3 regions of the Salmonella sp. GDC200615 genome follow, and region 2 is predicted to be linked to each of the others. Evidence: predicted binding sites of a transcription regulator. Region 2 holds the regulator's gene; each other region holds the start of a gene.
The links. Region 2 encodes LexA, which represses DNA repair genes until DNA is damaged. Its sites were predicted from a motif close to TNCTGTATGTACATACAGNA; they were not measured.
Positions count from the first base shown of each region.

Region 1: a site for LexA is predicted at 1,635-1,654, ahead of ACQ29O_RS09710 (metal-dependent hydrolase). Genes of this name have one in related genera too.
Region 3: a site for LexA is predicted at 2,848-2,867, ahead of umuD (translesion error-prone DNA polymerase V autoproteolytic subunit). Genes of this name have one in related genera too.

Region 1 is NZ_CP192247.1:2,043,059-2,048,098, reverse strand. It holds gene ACQ29O_RS09725 (fructosamine kinase family protein) at 1-123, shown strand, start outside; gene ACQ29O_RS09720 (YniB family protein) at 166-702, opposite strand; gene hxpB (hexitol phosphatase HxpB) at 851-1,519, shown strand; gene ACQ29O_RS09710 (metal-dependent hydrolase) at 1,657-2,256, shown strand; gene tcyP (cystine/sulfocysteine:cation symporter) at 2,393-3,784, shown strand; gene cedA (cell division activator CedA) at 3,887-4,129, opposite strand; gene katE (catalase HPII) at 4,494-5,040, shown strand, end outside.
Region 2 is NZ_CP192247.1:508,587-513,626, reverse strand. It holds gene zur (zinc uptake transcriptional repressor Zur) at 1-454, shown strand, start outside; gene ACQ29O_RS02435 (CsbD family protein) at 553-762, opposite strand; gene ACQ29O_RS02430 (hypothetical protein) at 784-897, opposite strand; gene dinF (MATE family efflux transporter DinF) at 894-2,219, opposite strand; gene lexA (transcriptional repressor LexA) at 2,398-3,006, opposite strand; gene ACQ29O_RS02415 (diacylglycerol kinase) at 3,115-3,483, opposite strand; gene plsB (glycerol-3-phosphate 1-O-acyltransferase PlsB) at 3,654-5,040, shown strand, end outside.
Region 3 is NZ_CP192248.1:68,090-73,129, reverse strand. It holds gene ACQ29O_RS23095 (AAA family ATPase) at 1-78, shown strand, start outside; gene ACQ29O_RS23090 (ParB family protein) at 78-1,052, shown strand; gene ACQ29O_RS23085 (Y-family DNA polymerase) at 1,134-2,408, opposite strand; gene umuD (translesion error-prone DNA polymerase V autoproteolytic subunit) at 2,408-2,830, opposite strand; gene ACQ29O_RS23075 (hypothetical protein) at 3,341-3,811, shown strand; gene ACQ29O_RS23070 (hypothetical protein) at 3,804-4,160, shown strand; gene ACQ29O_RS23065 (hypothetical protein) at 4,098-4,379, opposite strand; gene ACQ29O_RS23060 (DNA methylase) at 4,542-5,040, shown strand, end outside.

The DNA of each region.
Region 1 (5,040 bases), 1.5 Mb from region 2:
CTGGATTTTCTCGACAGGCAGCCGATTTACCAGCTCTACACCCTGCTTAATCGGGCAAGGCTGTTTGGCGGTCAGCACCTGGCCACTGCGCAAAAAGCGATGGATCGGCTGCTTGCGGTATAGGTACAGCCCATGCCGGATACGGGCTATCCGGCATTTTTCAGTTTACATGAAGCCTAACAAGGAAAAGAAAAAGTAGCCGAGCACGATAATAATGACCGGCAAAATATAGAGCGGGAAAAACTGTAAAAAGATGGTATGGTGCGGCACCACGATACGTGACTCTATCTGCTCACGCGTTAGCCCTTCCGCGCCTTTTGCTTTTTCCAGGATCAACTGATCTTCCACGCCTTCACGCAAAAAACGTGACTGGCGGCTCATTCTGGCGCCGGAATCCTGCATCGCCAACCCGACAAAAATCAGAATAAAAATGAGCCAGAAACCGATATTCAGGCTTCCCTGAAAATTCGGCGTCGGCGAGTTGTACCAAAAAACATTCAGAAACGGCGTATTCACGCACATCATGTCTATCATTACGTGGGTAAAATCCAGCAATACCGCATTTATCCCCTCCTGCTTTTCACTGTGCGCATACATAAATTTAAGGACTGAGATGAGCGTGGAAAGCAGTGCCGGAATAAAAATAACCCACCCAACAACTCTTTTTAGGATTGCAATGCGTCCAGCTTGTTGATACGTCATGAGTTCCCCTTGATAAAGACGCGTCGTTTTGGCCTAAGTCTACCTGTTGATTCCCGTTTTCGCCTGATCTTTAAGGGCGATATACTAAGAACATGGTCATAATGAACGCTTAATTCGTTATTTTTTAATCTCAACAGGAGAGGTTGTGATGTCAACCCCACGTCAAATTCTTGCTGCAATTTTCGATATGGATGGACTACTGATCGATTCCGAACCGCTCTGGGATCGCGCTGAACTGGACGTGATGGCAAGTTTAGGCGTAGATATTACTCGGCGCCATGAACTGCCAGACACGCTTGGGCTACGCATTGATATGGTTGTCGATCTCTGGTTTGCGCAGCAACCGTGGAACGGCCCCGATCGCCAGGAAGTGACAAACCGTGTTATTGCCCGCGCGATTACGCTTATCGAAGAGACGCGCCCTCTTTTACCGGGTGTGCGCGAGGCCGTGGCGCTGTGTAAAGCGCAGGGGCTATTAGTGGGGCTTGCCTCGGCATCGCCGCTGCATATGCTGGAAAAAGTGCTCACCATGTTTGAACTGCGCGACAGTTTTGACGCGCTGGCCTCTGCGGAAAAATTGCCCTACAGCAAACCGCATCCGCAGGTCTATCTGGATTGTGCGGCCAAATTAGGTGTTGATCCATTAACCTGCGTGGCGCTGGAGGATTCGGTGAATGGTCTAATCGCGGCAAAGGCGGCGCGAATGCACGCCATTGTGGTGCCAGCAGAAGAAAACCAGCCTGATCCGCGCTTTGCGCTGGCGAATGTCAAACTTAACTCACTGACAGAGCTGACGGCGGCGCATCTACTCGGTTAAGATGTTTCCGAAACAAAGTCAACGGGCAATTAGCCGCTGAGCCAGACGGCAAGCGGCTTTGACAGAGACAAAGAGTTACAACGTCACCACTTCCGCCTACTGTATAAAAACCCTATACTGTATGAATTGACAGTTTAATGGGTTTTATCATGACGGCGGAAGGACATCTTCTTTTTTCTATAGCCAGCGCGGTTTTCGCCAAGAATGCCGAGTTAACGCCCGTCCTTGCGCACGGCGACTGGTGGCATATTATTCCTTCGGCTATTTTGACCTGTCTGCTGCCGGATATCGACCACCCCAAATCTTTTCTTGGTCAGCGCCTGAAATGGGTATCGAAACCGATCGCCCGCGCGTTCGGTCACCGGGGGTTTACCCATAGTCTGCTGGCGGTCTTTGCCCTACTGGCGACCTTTTATCTCAAGGTACCGGATACGTGGATTATCCCGGCGGATGCGCTGCAAGGCATGGTACTTGGCTATTTAAGCCATATCGTCGCGGATATGCTCACCCCCGCAGGCGTTCCCTTACTGTGGCCGTGCCGCTGGCGTTTCCGCCTGCCTATTCTGGCGCCGCGCAAAGGCAATCAACTGGAGCGATTTTTATGCATGGCGTTGTTTGCCTGGGCGGTGTGGATGCCACAGTCCATGCCGGAAAACAACGTCATACGCTGGTCTTCGCAGATGATTACTATCCTGCAAATGCAGTTCAATCGTTTTATAAATCACCAGATTGATTAGTAAATCAACGCCAAAATCATTTTTGGTATAAACCATTCCATTTGAATATAAGAGCCAGCTCACAGTTCTGCTAATCTTGCGCGAACAGAATCGCTAAAACACAGCGCTTCATAATAAAAAAATCAGGAGAACGGGGATGAATTTTCCATTAATTGCGAACATTGCGGTGTTCGTCATTCTGCTGTTTGTACTGGCGCAGGCCCGTCATAAACAGTGGAGTCTGGCTAAAAAAGTGCTTGTCGGCCTTGTGATGGGCGTGGTCTTTGGTCTGGCCCTGCACACCATTTATGGCGCTGACAGTCAGGTGTTAAAAGACTCCATTCAGTGGTTCAATATTGTCGGCAACGGCTATGTGCAATTGCTACAAATGATTGTGATGCCGCTGGTATTCGCCTCTATTTTAAGCGCCGTGGCACGACTGCATAACGCCTCTCAATTGGGGAAAATCAGTTTTCTGACTATCGGCACGCTGCTGTTTACTACCCTTATCGCAGCGCTGGTGGGCGTGCTGGTCACCAATCTGTTCGGACTGACGGCGGAAGGTCTGGTTCAGGGCGGCGCGGAAACCGCGCGTCTGAATGCCATTGAGACGAGCTATGTCGGCGAAGTGGCCGATCTCAGCGTGCCGCAACTGGTGCTGTCTTTTGTACCGAAAAATCCGTTTGCGGATCTGACTGGCGCAAATCCTACGTCTATTATCAGCGTGGTGATTTTCGCCGCATTCCTGGGCGTGGCCGCGCTTAAACTGCTGAAAGATGATGCGCCAAAAGGCGAGCGTGTGCTTGTTGCTATCGATACCCTGCAAAGCTGGGTGATGAAGCTGGTGCGTCTGGTAATGCAACTTACGCCTTACGGCGTACTGGCGCTGATGACGAAAGTGGTTGCCGGCTCTAATCTGCAGGACATCATTAAGCTTGGAAGCTTCGTGGTAGCGTCATATCTTGGTCTGGCGATAATGTTTGTGGTTCACGGCATACTATTGGGCGTGAACGGGATTAGCCCGCTGAAATATTTCCGCAAGGTGTGGCCGGTGCTGACATTTGCCTTTACCAGCCGCTCCAGCGCCGCCTCCATTCCACTTAATGTCGAAGCGCAAACCCGCCGCCTGGGCGTGCCGGAGTCCATCGCCAGCTTTGCTGCCTCTTTTGGCGCGACCATCGGCCAAAACGGTTGTGCCGGTCTTTATCCTGCAATGTTAGCGGTAATGGTTGCGCCGACGGTCGGCATCAACCCCTTAGACCCCGTATGGATAGCCACGCTGGTGGGTATCGTTACCGTAAGTTCGGCGGGTGTTGCCGGCGTTGGCGGCGGCGCGACCTTCGCCGCGCTGATTGTGCTGCCTGCCATGGGCTTACCGGTCACGCTGGTCGCGCTGTTAATCTCCGTCGAACCGTTGATTGATATGGGCCGTACCGCACTGAACGTGAGCGGCTCAATGACCGCGGGTACGCTGACCAGCCAGTGGCTGAAGCAGACCGATAAAACCATTCTCGATAGCGAAGAAGACGCTGAACTGGCGCATCGATAATACATTATCGGGAGTTCACATCGTCTGAGACACGACGATCGGCAACTCAAAATGTCTGTCACTAAAAACGCCGGTCTCCAGTACCGGCGTTTTGTTTTTTTCTTAGTCAGCGATTTCGTTTTCCTGGCGAACCTGATTCGCCCAACGTTGCGCCGATTCTGGCACGCTAAAGGCGGGCGACCGTTGAAATGACTCCCCCGTCAGAACAAAGGCAACATATTTACCGCGCAGTATCCAGACGTCGCGAAACGTATCCATTTTTATCGCATGTTCCGGCGGCGCGGGTTCAACACGCGGAATATAGCTAATAATCTGGCGATTTTGCTGGCGAAGAGGTTTCATCATTAATGCTTCACTAAAAGAGGCTAAGAGCCTATCCCATTAGGGCTATTTTACTTGCCATTTTGGTCCTGGGCAGTGCTCAAAATCCTCACGTACTACGTGTACGCTCCGGTTTTTGCGCGCTGTCCGTGTCCAAACTGGCTGCGCCAATAACGCCTACTGGGATAGGCTCTAAGGCTAAAAATCAGAAAAACACTATTTTAGCCGATCTTCGCCCCCGACGTCCTGTTCCGCGCGTGCGATTTCCCTATTGAGCCTTGTCTGCCGTTCCGCTCTCCCCCGGCATAATTGCTGAAATGTTCTATAGTTAGAGTGATTTTGACTACTACCACGCCCATTTCAGTGATGAAAGCAGGAGACGAGTTCAATGTCGCATAATGAGAAATCCCCCCATCAGTCCCCCGTGCATGATACCCGTGAATCACAGCCCGGCCTGGACTCCCTGGCGCCGTCAGACGGTTCACATCGCCCAACGCCAGAACCGACGCCGCCGGGCGCGCAACCAACGGCCCCCGGCAGCTTAAAAGCGCCCGAGACCGCGAATGATAAGCTCACCGCCCTCGACGCCTTTCGTAAAGGCAGCGAAAATTATGCGCTGACCACCAATCAGGGCGTGCGCATCGCCGACGATCAAAATTCTCTTCGCGCCGGCAGCCGTGGCCCTACGCTGTTGGAAGATTTTATCCTGCGCGAAAAAATTACCCACTTTGACCATGAGCGTATCCCGGAGAGGATCGTTCACGCCCGCGGATCAGCAGCGTACGGCTATTTTCAGTCATATAAAGACCTGAGCGACATCACGAAAGCCGCGTTTCTGTGCGATCCACAGAAAATTACCCCGGTCTTTGTTCGCTTTTCGACAGTACAGGGCGGCGCGGGGTCTGCTGATACCGTACGTGATATCCGCGGTTTTG
Region 2 (5,040 bases):
CGTGCGCCTGACGCCTCAGCGCCTCGAAGTGCTGCGCCTGATGAGTCTGCAACAGGGTGCCATCAGCGCATACGATTTGCTCGATTTGCTGCGCGAAACGGAACCACAGGCCAAACCGCCCACCATTTACCGCGCGCTGGATTTTTTGCTCGAACAGGGTTTTGTCCATAAAGTGGAATCCACCAATAGTTATGTGGTTTGCCACCTGTTCAACCAGCCGACGCACAGCTCGGCCATGTTTATCTGCGATCGTTGCGGCGTGGTGAAGGAAGAGTGTGCCGAGGGCGTGGAAGACATCATGCATACGCTGGCGGCTAAAATGGGATTTGCGCTACAACATAACGTTATTGAGGCGCACGGTCTGTGCCCTGCGTGCGTAGAAGTGGAAGCGTGTCGCCATCCGGGCGACTGTGGTCACGATCACTCGGTGCTGGTGAAGAAAAAACCGCGTTAGCCTGAACGGAAAACGGGCGGCAGTAGAGAGGGGCACGCCCGCATTCATAAGCAAACAGTGGGAAGCACATCCATGTACTCCTGGTAGGGGAAAACATATTACCAGCGATAGTTGTTACGGGTTTCCCAGTCAACAACCTCTTTTTCCGCCTGATCTTTCTGGTAACCGTAACGCTCCTGGATTTTACCTACCAGTTGGTCGCGTTTACCTTCGATAACGGTCATATCGTCATCGGTCAGTTTGCCCCATTGTTCTTTCATTTTACCTTTAAACTGTTTCCAGTTACCGCCGGCTTCGTCTTTATTCATCATCTTGTCCTCATCATTCGGTTAGGAATAGCAGGTGTTATTCGCCCAAATGCACTGCAATTTCTGCTGGACGTGATAATAATTGTAGGCAGGAATTCGGCCTTCGGTTTTATATTCAGAATTTTTAACCGTCACGATCTGGCAAACCATGTACCCTCGCGCCAGTGACGACGCCAGATAAGGCTCAACGACAGACCGCGAAGCGCCAGGAACACGGTTAATGCCAGCCATAAACCATGATTTCCTAATACCGGCAGGGCGAAGAGCGTCAGCGCGAATCCTCCCGCGGCGACAGCCATGCTATTGCGCATTTCGGCAGCGCGCGTCGCGCCAATAAACATACCGTCGAGCAGATAGCACCATACGCCCACCAGCGGTAATACCACCTGCCAGATAAGATACCGATCCGCCAGTAGCTGTATTTGCGGCAATGAGGTCAGTAACGCGACAATATGTTCGCCTGCCAGGGCATAGACTGTGGAAAACAACAAGGCCACAATTCCTGACTGACGACACGCCGCTCGCCAGACGTCCAGTAGCTTGCTACCGTCACGCGCGCCGTAAGCCTGACCGGAGTGCGCCTCCACCGCATAAGCAAAACCGTCCAGCGCATAGGCCGTAAAGGTGAGTAAGGTCATCAGGACTGCATTTACCGCGATAATATCGCTGCCCAGCCGCGCGCCTGACACCGTGATTGCGCCAAAACAAAGCTGAAGGAGCAATGAGCGCAGCATGATATCGCGATTGAGCGCCAAAAGGCGGCGCACGTTGCCGCGCCAGGCCTGTTTTAGCATATCCAGCGACACACCGCGGAGATGGAGAACTTTACGTACCATCATGAGGCCGATCAGTAACGTGACATATTCTGCGATGACCGTCGCCAGGGCAGCACCCTGCACGTTCATATGAAGCCCCATCACCAGCCACAGGTCGAGCGCGATATTGAGGATATTGCCCACGACCAACAAGATAACCGGCGCCCGCGCATACTGAACGCCTAACAGCCAACCGAGCAGCACCAGATTCGCCAGTGACGCGGGAGCGCTTAGCCAACGAATTTCAAGGAAGCGTCTCGCTTGCACCAGGACAGCGTCGTTCCCGCCGACAATATGTAAAGCCAGCTCGATAAGCGGCGTGCGAAATAGCACAATCATCACGCCAGCGCCCAGCGCCAGTAATAACGGTTGAATGAGCGCCCGGGCTAACGCCTGCGGATTTTTGGCGCCAAATGCCTGCGCCGTTAGGCCGGTGGTGCTCATACGTAGAAATAGCAGCAGCATGAAAAGAAAGCTGGTGGCAGTCGCGCCCACCGCCACGCCGCCCAGGAAAACCGGGCTGTCCAGATGACCAATCACCGCCGTATCGACCAGCCCCAGCAAGGGGACGGTGATGTTAGAAAAAATCATCGGCAGCGCGAGATGCCAGAGAGCTTTATCAGAGGAGGTAAAAAGCGGCATGGAGAAAAGCCTGACAAGGAGTTAAACGAAACGAGCGCATTGCCGGATGGCAACGTAACGCCTTATCCGGCCTACAAATTAATCATCTCAGGAACTGCATTCCCGTAGGCCTGCTAAGCGCAGCGCCATCAGGCTGCACGATTGCCGGATGACGGCTTACAAGGAGATTAAAACGAGATTACAACCATTCCCCGTTGCGAATGACGCCTACCGCCAGCCCTTCAATCGTAAAGCTTTGTTCGCGCAGATCCACCACTATCGGTGTAAACTCGCTGTTTTCCGGCAGCAGCTCCACTTTATTGCCCTGCTTTTTCAGGCGTTTTACTGTCACTTCATCGTCAATGCGAGCGACAACCACCTGGCCATTACGGACGTCCTGCGTTTTATGTACCGCCAGCAAATCCCCATCCATAATACCGATATCTTTCATCGACATACCGCTCACGCGCAGCAGGAAATCGGCGCTGGGTTTGAACAGCGAAGGATCGACCTGGTAATGGCCTTCAATATGCTGCTGCGCCAGAAGCGGTTCACCCGCCGCGACACGCCCGACAAGCGGTAATCCGTCCTCTTCTTCCTGTAACAGACGGATACCTCGCGATGCGCCGGAAACGATTTCAAGCACCCCTTTGCGCGCCAGCGCTTTAAGGTGTTCTTCCGCAGCGTTTGGGGAACGGAACCCCAAACGCTGCGCGATTTCCGCACGCGTCGGTGGCATACCTGTCTGGCTGATGTGATCCCGGATGAGATCAAACACCTCTTGTTGCCTGGCCGTTAACGCTTTCATTCCGCCCCCTGGGTGTATATACAGTCATGCTGTGAGTATATACAGTTAAAGGTGATTTTGGAACCACAAACGGCGCAAAAAACAAGAGATTTATAAAATTTGGAACCTTTATCGAAAATGTGACCATAACAGGATGCCCCAGGTCATCAGGGCAACGAAAATAGACAGTAGCACCGCAGCCGATCCCATATCTTTCGCACGGCCGGAAAGCTCATGGTATTCAGAACCGATGCGGTCAACGACCGCTTCAATAGCGCTGTTGAGGATTTCAACAATCATGATAAGTAAAACGGAACCTATCAATAACACACGGGTAATCGCATCCACATCCAGCCAGCAGGCGATGATGACGCCCAGCAATACCGCGATACTTTCCTGGCGAAACGCCGCTTCGTGAGTCCATGCGGCGCGAAATCCTTTCCAGGAATATCCTGCCGCTTTGATAATTCTGGTGAATCCAGTGGTATTATTGGCCATCAAAAGAACCTTTTTACATTATTAACGTCAATGACATTATACGGTTGCCCTGCACGATTCGGACTGCCGTAACGCAGCGCGAAGTATGACGGGATACAACAGAAATTCGCTAAACTTTCTGATATCCTTGCACCGCATTTGCATTATTAACCAGAGGCTTTACATCGTTTATGTCCGGCTGGCCACGAATTTACTACAAATTACTGAATTTACCATTAAGCATACTGGTAAAAAGCAAGTCTATTCCGGCGGAACCCGCCCAGGAATTGGGGCTCGATACTTCTCGCCCCATTATGTATGTCTTGCCATACAACTCAAAAGCGGACTTACTGACGCTGCGGGCGCAATGTCTGGCGCACGATCTCCCGGATCCGCTGGAGCCGCTGGAGATCGACGGCGCGCTGTTGCCACGCTATGTATTTATTCACGGCGGACCGCGTGTCTTTACCTATTACACGCCAAAAGAAGAGTCGGTGAAACTTTTTCACGATTATCTCGATCTGCATCGGAGTAATCCGGCTTTGGACGTGCAGATGGTGCCCGTTTCCGTGATGTTTGGCCGCGCGCCGGGTCGTGAAAAGGGAGAAGATAACCCGCCTTTACGTATGCTGAACGGCGTACAGAAATTCTTTGCCATCTCCTGGCTGGGTCGCGATAGCTTTGTCCGATTCTCGCCGTCCGTCTCATTGCGTCGCATGGCTGATGAACACGGCACCGATAAAATCATCGCGCAGAAGCTGGCTCGCGTGGCGCGTATGCACTTTGCTCGCCAGCGCCTGGCGGCGGTTGGCCCACGCCTGCCCGCCCGTCAGGATCTGTTTAACAAACTGCTGGCCTCGAAAGCGATCGCCCGCGCGGTAGAAGACGAAGCGCGCAGTAAGAAAATCTCTCATGAAAAAGCGCAGCAAAACGCCATTGCGCTGATGGAAGAGATCGCGGCGAACTTCTCTTACGAGATGATTCGTTTGACCGACAGGATTTTGGGGTTTACCTGGAACCGACTGTACCAGGGGATTAACGTGCATAACGCCGAGCGCGTACGCCAACTGGCGCACGACGGGCATGAAATCGTCTATGTGCCCTGTCACCGCAGCCATATGGACTATTTGCTCCTTTCTTATGTGCTGTACCATCAGGGACTGGTTCCGCCGCACATTGCCGCAGGCATTAACCTTAATTTCTGGCCCGCTGGCCCGATTTTCCGTCGTCTGGGCGCGTTCTTTATTCGTCGCACCTTTAAGGGGAATAAACTCTATTCCACCGTCTTTCGCGAATACCTGGGCGAGCTGTTCAGCCGCGGTTACTCGGTTGAGTATTTTGTCGAAGGAGGACGTTCGCGTACCGGACGTTTGTTAGACCCGAAAACCGGCACCCTGTCGATGACTATCCAGGCGATGCTGCGCGGCGGTACCCGTCCAATTACGTTAGTGCCTATTTACATCGGCTATGAGCACGTCATGGAAGTGGGCACCTATGCGAAAGAACTGCGCGGCGCGACAAAAGAGAAAGAGAGCCTGCCGCAGATGCTGAAAGGCTTGAGCAAGCTGCGCAATCTGG
Region 3 (5,040 bases), on a different replicon from region 2:
GCAAAATCAGCAGCGGAAGACTTTGCGAAGGCCGTATTTGATCGCATTGAGTTCATTCGTACTAATGGAGGTATGTGATGTCGAATGAGAGAAGAAAAACTATTGGCAGACAGTTAAATACCCAGGCGTCAATGGTTGAGATGACTGACACCCAAAGAAGTCAGGTATTTACCCTAAAAACCGGCAGGAAGATAACGTTCAGGTTTGTTCGGGTACCTGCATCGGACGTTGAAAGTAAGACATTCGTAAACCAGGAAACCAATGGAAGAGATCAACTTGCTCTGACCAGGGAGTCCCTGAAATCTATTATCCAGACGATTAAGTTTCAGCAGTTCTTCCCCTGTATTGGCATTCAGCAAGGTGAAAGGATTGAGATACTGGATGGTTCAAGACGGCGAGCCTCAGCGATTTATATCCGTACAGGCCTTGATGTAATGGTTACCAATGAACTTTTATCAGATGATGAAGCTCGCCATCTGGCTAAAGATATCCAGACAGCTAAAGAGCATAACCTTCGGGAGATCGGCTTAAGATTGATGGCTCTGAAAGAGTCTGGATTCAATCAAAAGGAAATTGCTGAACTGGAGGGGTTATCCCAGGCTAAGGTCACCAGGGCACTGCAGGCGGCAGCAGTACCGCAAGAATTGATTTCTCTGTTCCCGGTTCAGTCTGAGCTGTCGTTTAGTGACTATAAAATTCTGTTAGAGGTTAATGAAAAACTCAGTGAAAAGGGTTTAACGTCTGAAGGGCTCATTCAGTCTGTCTCAGATCAGCATGATGCAATTTTGAGTGACTACGAGCGACCAGACGACGAACAGAAATCCAGTATACTGAAATTGATTTCTCAGGCCTCTCAGGCATTGATAGCTCCGCCTCCTAAGGAAAAGTCAGTAATTTCCGCACTCTGGACCTTTGAAGAAAAGGACAAGTTCGCGCGCAAGCGTGTGAAAGGGCGTACGCTAACTTATGAGTTTAGTCGTATGTCAAAAGTGGTTCAGGATGAACTGGACAAAGCTATCAACGAGGTCCTTGAGAGAAATTTGAGTCAATAATTTCGCCACGGCGATTTCACATCTAACTTATTGTAATTAAGTAGTTTATATTGAGAATTTCAAGGTGAAATCGCCACAATTTCAAGTCAATTTCGCTGCAGGAATATCTGCCCAACGTGTCGTATAAGCTGGCGAAAGTAGTTCCCTTTTCATCTGCCACTCGGGGGCAATCCCCCGACCGGCGAACCATATTTTCCCCTTGCCCGGATGGTTAATCCCATCCAGGACTTGCATCAGCTGCTCGCTCCGTTCCCGCGGCTGTACTTCATCAAACAAATTAAGCTGCGATACCCCGGTTGGCGTGAAATCGTTCAGCATACAGCCTGCCTTTGCGTAACGGTGACCATCCACCCAGATCCTGTCCAGAGCTCTGACGGCAGCGGCAATGATGTCCCGTGTATCCTGCGTGGGGATGAGCAGTTTTTCACTGGCCAGATTACCGTAGTAGGGCTCAGTTACGGCGAACGGCGATGTTTTCACAAACACGGCAATATGCCTGCAGAACTGCCGTTCCCCACGCAGCTTTTCGGCGGCACGTTCAGCGTGCTGACAGACTGCCTGCCTCATCGCTTCATAAGTCGTGACTCGTTCTCCAAAGCTTCTGCTGCAGACTATCTGCTGTTTGGGGGGCGGTGCTTCCTCCAGGGAAATACAGCTTTCTCCATTGAGTTCCCGGACCGTTCTCTCCAGAACCACATTAAAGTTTTTCCTGATGAACGTTGGATTCGCGCGGGCCAGCTGCAGTGCTGTGGTGATCCCCATTGTGTTCAGCTTCTTTGAGATCCTGCGGCCCACACCCCAGATTTCCTCCACCGGTTGCAGTGACAGCAGTTTCTCCGTTCGTTTCTGATTGTGTAACGTCAGGGCAAGCACGCCTCCGAACTGTGACCATTCTTTCGATGCCCATTGCGCGCTTTTAGCCAGCGTTTGGGTCGGTCCCATTCCGACGCCGATGGTCAGCCCTGTGCCGGAACGAACGTGCTCACGCAGCTGTCGGCCGAAATCCTCGAAATCGATGCAACTGTCTATACCGCGAATATCCAGAAACATCTCGTCAATGGAGTACTGTTCAACGCGTGGCGCCAGCTCTTCCAGGTGAACCATGACCCTGTTCGACATTGATGCGTAGAGGGCGTAATTACTGGAGAACGCGATAACCGGCTCCGGAAATTTCGCCGACCTCAGTTGAAACCACGGCACCCCCATTTTTATGCCCAGTTTTTTTGCTTCAGCGCTGCGCGCGATTACACAACCATCGTTGTTACTCAGGACCACCACAGACCTGTCACGCAAATCGGGGCGAAAGACCTTTTCGCAACTGGCATAGAACGAGTTGACGTCAGCCAAAGCGAACATCAGTCTGTGCTCCGGGTTTTGTGTATAAAAGCCGTCACCACCCCGAAAATCTGCAGTTCTTCCGGATAAAGCGTGGGGTAGGCCGGATTAATCGGCAGCAGGGCGATACGGGGCTTCAACTGCAGGCGCTTAACGGTGAACTCGCCATCTGTTTCCGCGATGACAATATCCCCCTGCATGGGTTTCTCAGCTTTGTCGACAACCATTAAATCGCCGGAATGCAGACCCATTTCTTTCATCGAATCCCCGATAGCCCTGACGAAGAATGTTGCAGCCGGACGCCGTATACAGTAGGCATTCAGATCCAGTTCCTCCTCCGTGTAATCGGCGGCCGGCGACGGAAACCCCGCCGGGCAACGTTCGGTGAACAGCGGGGCAGTGGACTGTACCGGCTCCTGTTCGGGTGCTACAAGCAGTAACATGGCATACCTCTTAAAATACCTGTTTTTATATACAGCATTATTTAAGATATTTTCTGTCCTGCAAGTGAAATTTTACTGTTTCCCCTCAGATAACTGTTCTGCCTGGAAAAACAGATGTCAGGTTATCCACAGAATCAGTTAATAACCCTGTGGAGGAGCAACGCAGAACTGTTGGTATGTCATCTGTCCTCCTCTGGTGTTTCCCTTCAGCTCCTGTTGTCACCCCGGCCATTCCTGCACACCTGATGCTGACTGCCACCCGCTGCCAGTGTGCCGCGTCCGGCCTGTCACGGGACGGGCGCTGGCGTCGTTGTGATTGTACTCCATACCCTCGCCAGTTTAAGGGCGCCCTTCAAGCCGCTTTCGCGGCATAAGCTCGCCGACGATGAGAATTGTCGGCTCGTTATTCCACGGTCGGCGTTGACCCGTTACCGGACGCGACGAACAGGCAGCGTGCGGCAGGGAACGGTATCGCGGTGATGCCTCCTGCCGGATGTTGAGGAAAATCTTATGTTCAGAGTGACCTGTATCGACCTGGAAAATGGCGAGTTTGCGCTTTATATCAACGGACATTATCTGTCCAGTGAAGACGGCAGCGGCGAGAAGCTGTACCTGGGGGATATTCTGGAACGTTTATCCCGTCTGCCTGGTGTGACCACGGAAACCGTGGAGCGACCAGTACCAGACAGTGATGAGTGGAGCTGGAACGATGTGGCAGACAGTGTTTTTCCGGCCTGTATCACGCTGTCCCGCAATATGACAGTCGCTGCGTTTAAACAGCGTCTTTCCCGGTTTCCTGATGATGCGCTGTGCTGCGGTACGTTCTGGCTGGCCAGTGATTTTCTGGCGCTGGACAGTTCGCTCACGGAAGACGATATCGATGCGGCGATGGAGCTGGCACAGCACTGCCATGATGCGAATGACGGGTTCAACTGGAGCCATCTGCAATGGGCAATCGATGAGGTGAAGCGCGGTGGATAATAATTCAAACATTAATGATACCTGGCTTGTTGGCCTGAGTGTCGACGTCAATGGCACTGAAATGATGGTGCATTACCTGGTTTCCGCGACTGACCTGGAGCATGCCGAAGCGGGTGTTCTGCAAATGGGGCGCACCTGGTGGCCATCGTTGAAACGCGAGGATGACCGGCATCGGTGGGAATATGAAACAGGCGTGGTCTGGTTTAACAGCATCATTCTGCTCGATGACGTGGAAAACAGTATCCTGCGTGGTCTGAAGTTCCTCGATGCGTGGACAGTGACCGGCTCAACGGATGCGCCGGTACTGCGCGATGAGTGGGGGAATGACTGGCGGGATATCACCCGCTGATAATCTGCCGGGCAGTACGTCTGCCTGGTACTTCCTGAATGAATAATGATGTCGCGCAGCTCCTCTTTTTTCGGCGCCAGCGCCGGCGGCGCGGGAGCAACGCTGCCTGTGGTCAGTATCCCGCGTCCGGCCGGGCACGGGACGGGCGATTTTTCTGCTCCTGCCGGGCGCTGTCGCTATTATGCGCCCGGCACTCGCCTTCTGATGAACGCCCTTCAAGCCGCTTTCGCGGCATAAACTCACCGACGGTGAGGACTGTCGGCTCGTTATTCCACGGTCGGCCTGACCCGTTACCGGACGCGGTGAACAGCCCACAGGCAGCGGGGAACGGGCGTCACAGGGATGCCCTCCCGGTGCCTCCTGTAACCGCGAGGAATCTCTATGTCCCGTTTAATCCTGGGGAACTGTGTCGATATTATGTCCGGCTTTCCGGAGCGCGCCGTCGATTTCATTCTGACCGACCCGCCTTACCTTGTCGGATTCCGTGACCGTTCCGGCCGCAGTATTGCCGGTGACAGAACCGACGAGTGGCTGCAACCCGCCTGTAACCAGATGTACCGCGTACTCAAAAAAGATGCGCTGCTGGTCAGTTTCTACGGCTGGAACCGCGTGGACCGTTTCATGGCGGCCTGGAAAAGTGCCGGTTTCAGCGTGGTCGGACACCTGGTATTCACCAAAAACTACTCGTCAAAATCCGCGTATGTCGGCTACCGCCATGAATGCGCTTACGTGCTGGCGAAAGGCCGTCCGGCCCTGCCACAGAACCCGCTGCCGGATGTCCTCGGCTGGAAGTATTCCGGCAATCGCCACCACCCGACGGAAAAGCCCGTTACCAGCCTGCAACCGCTGATTGAGTCTTTCACACACACGAACGCCATTG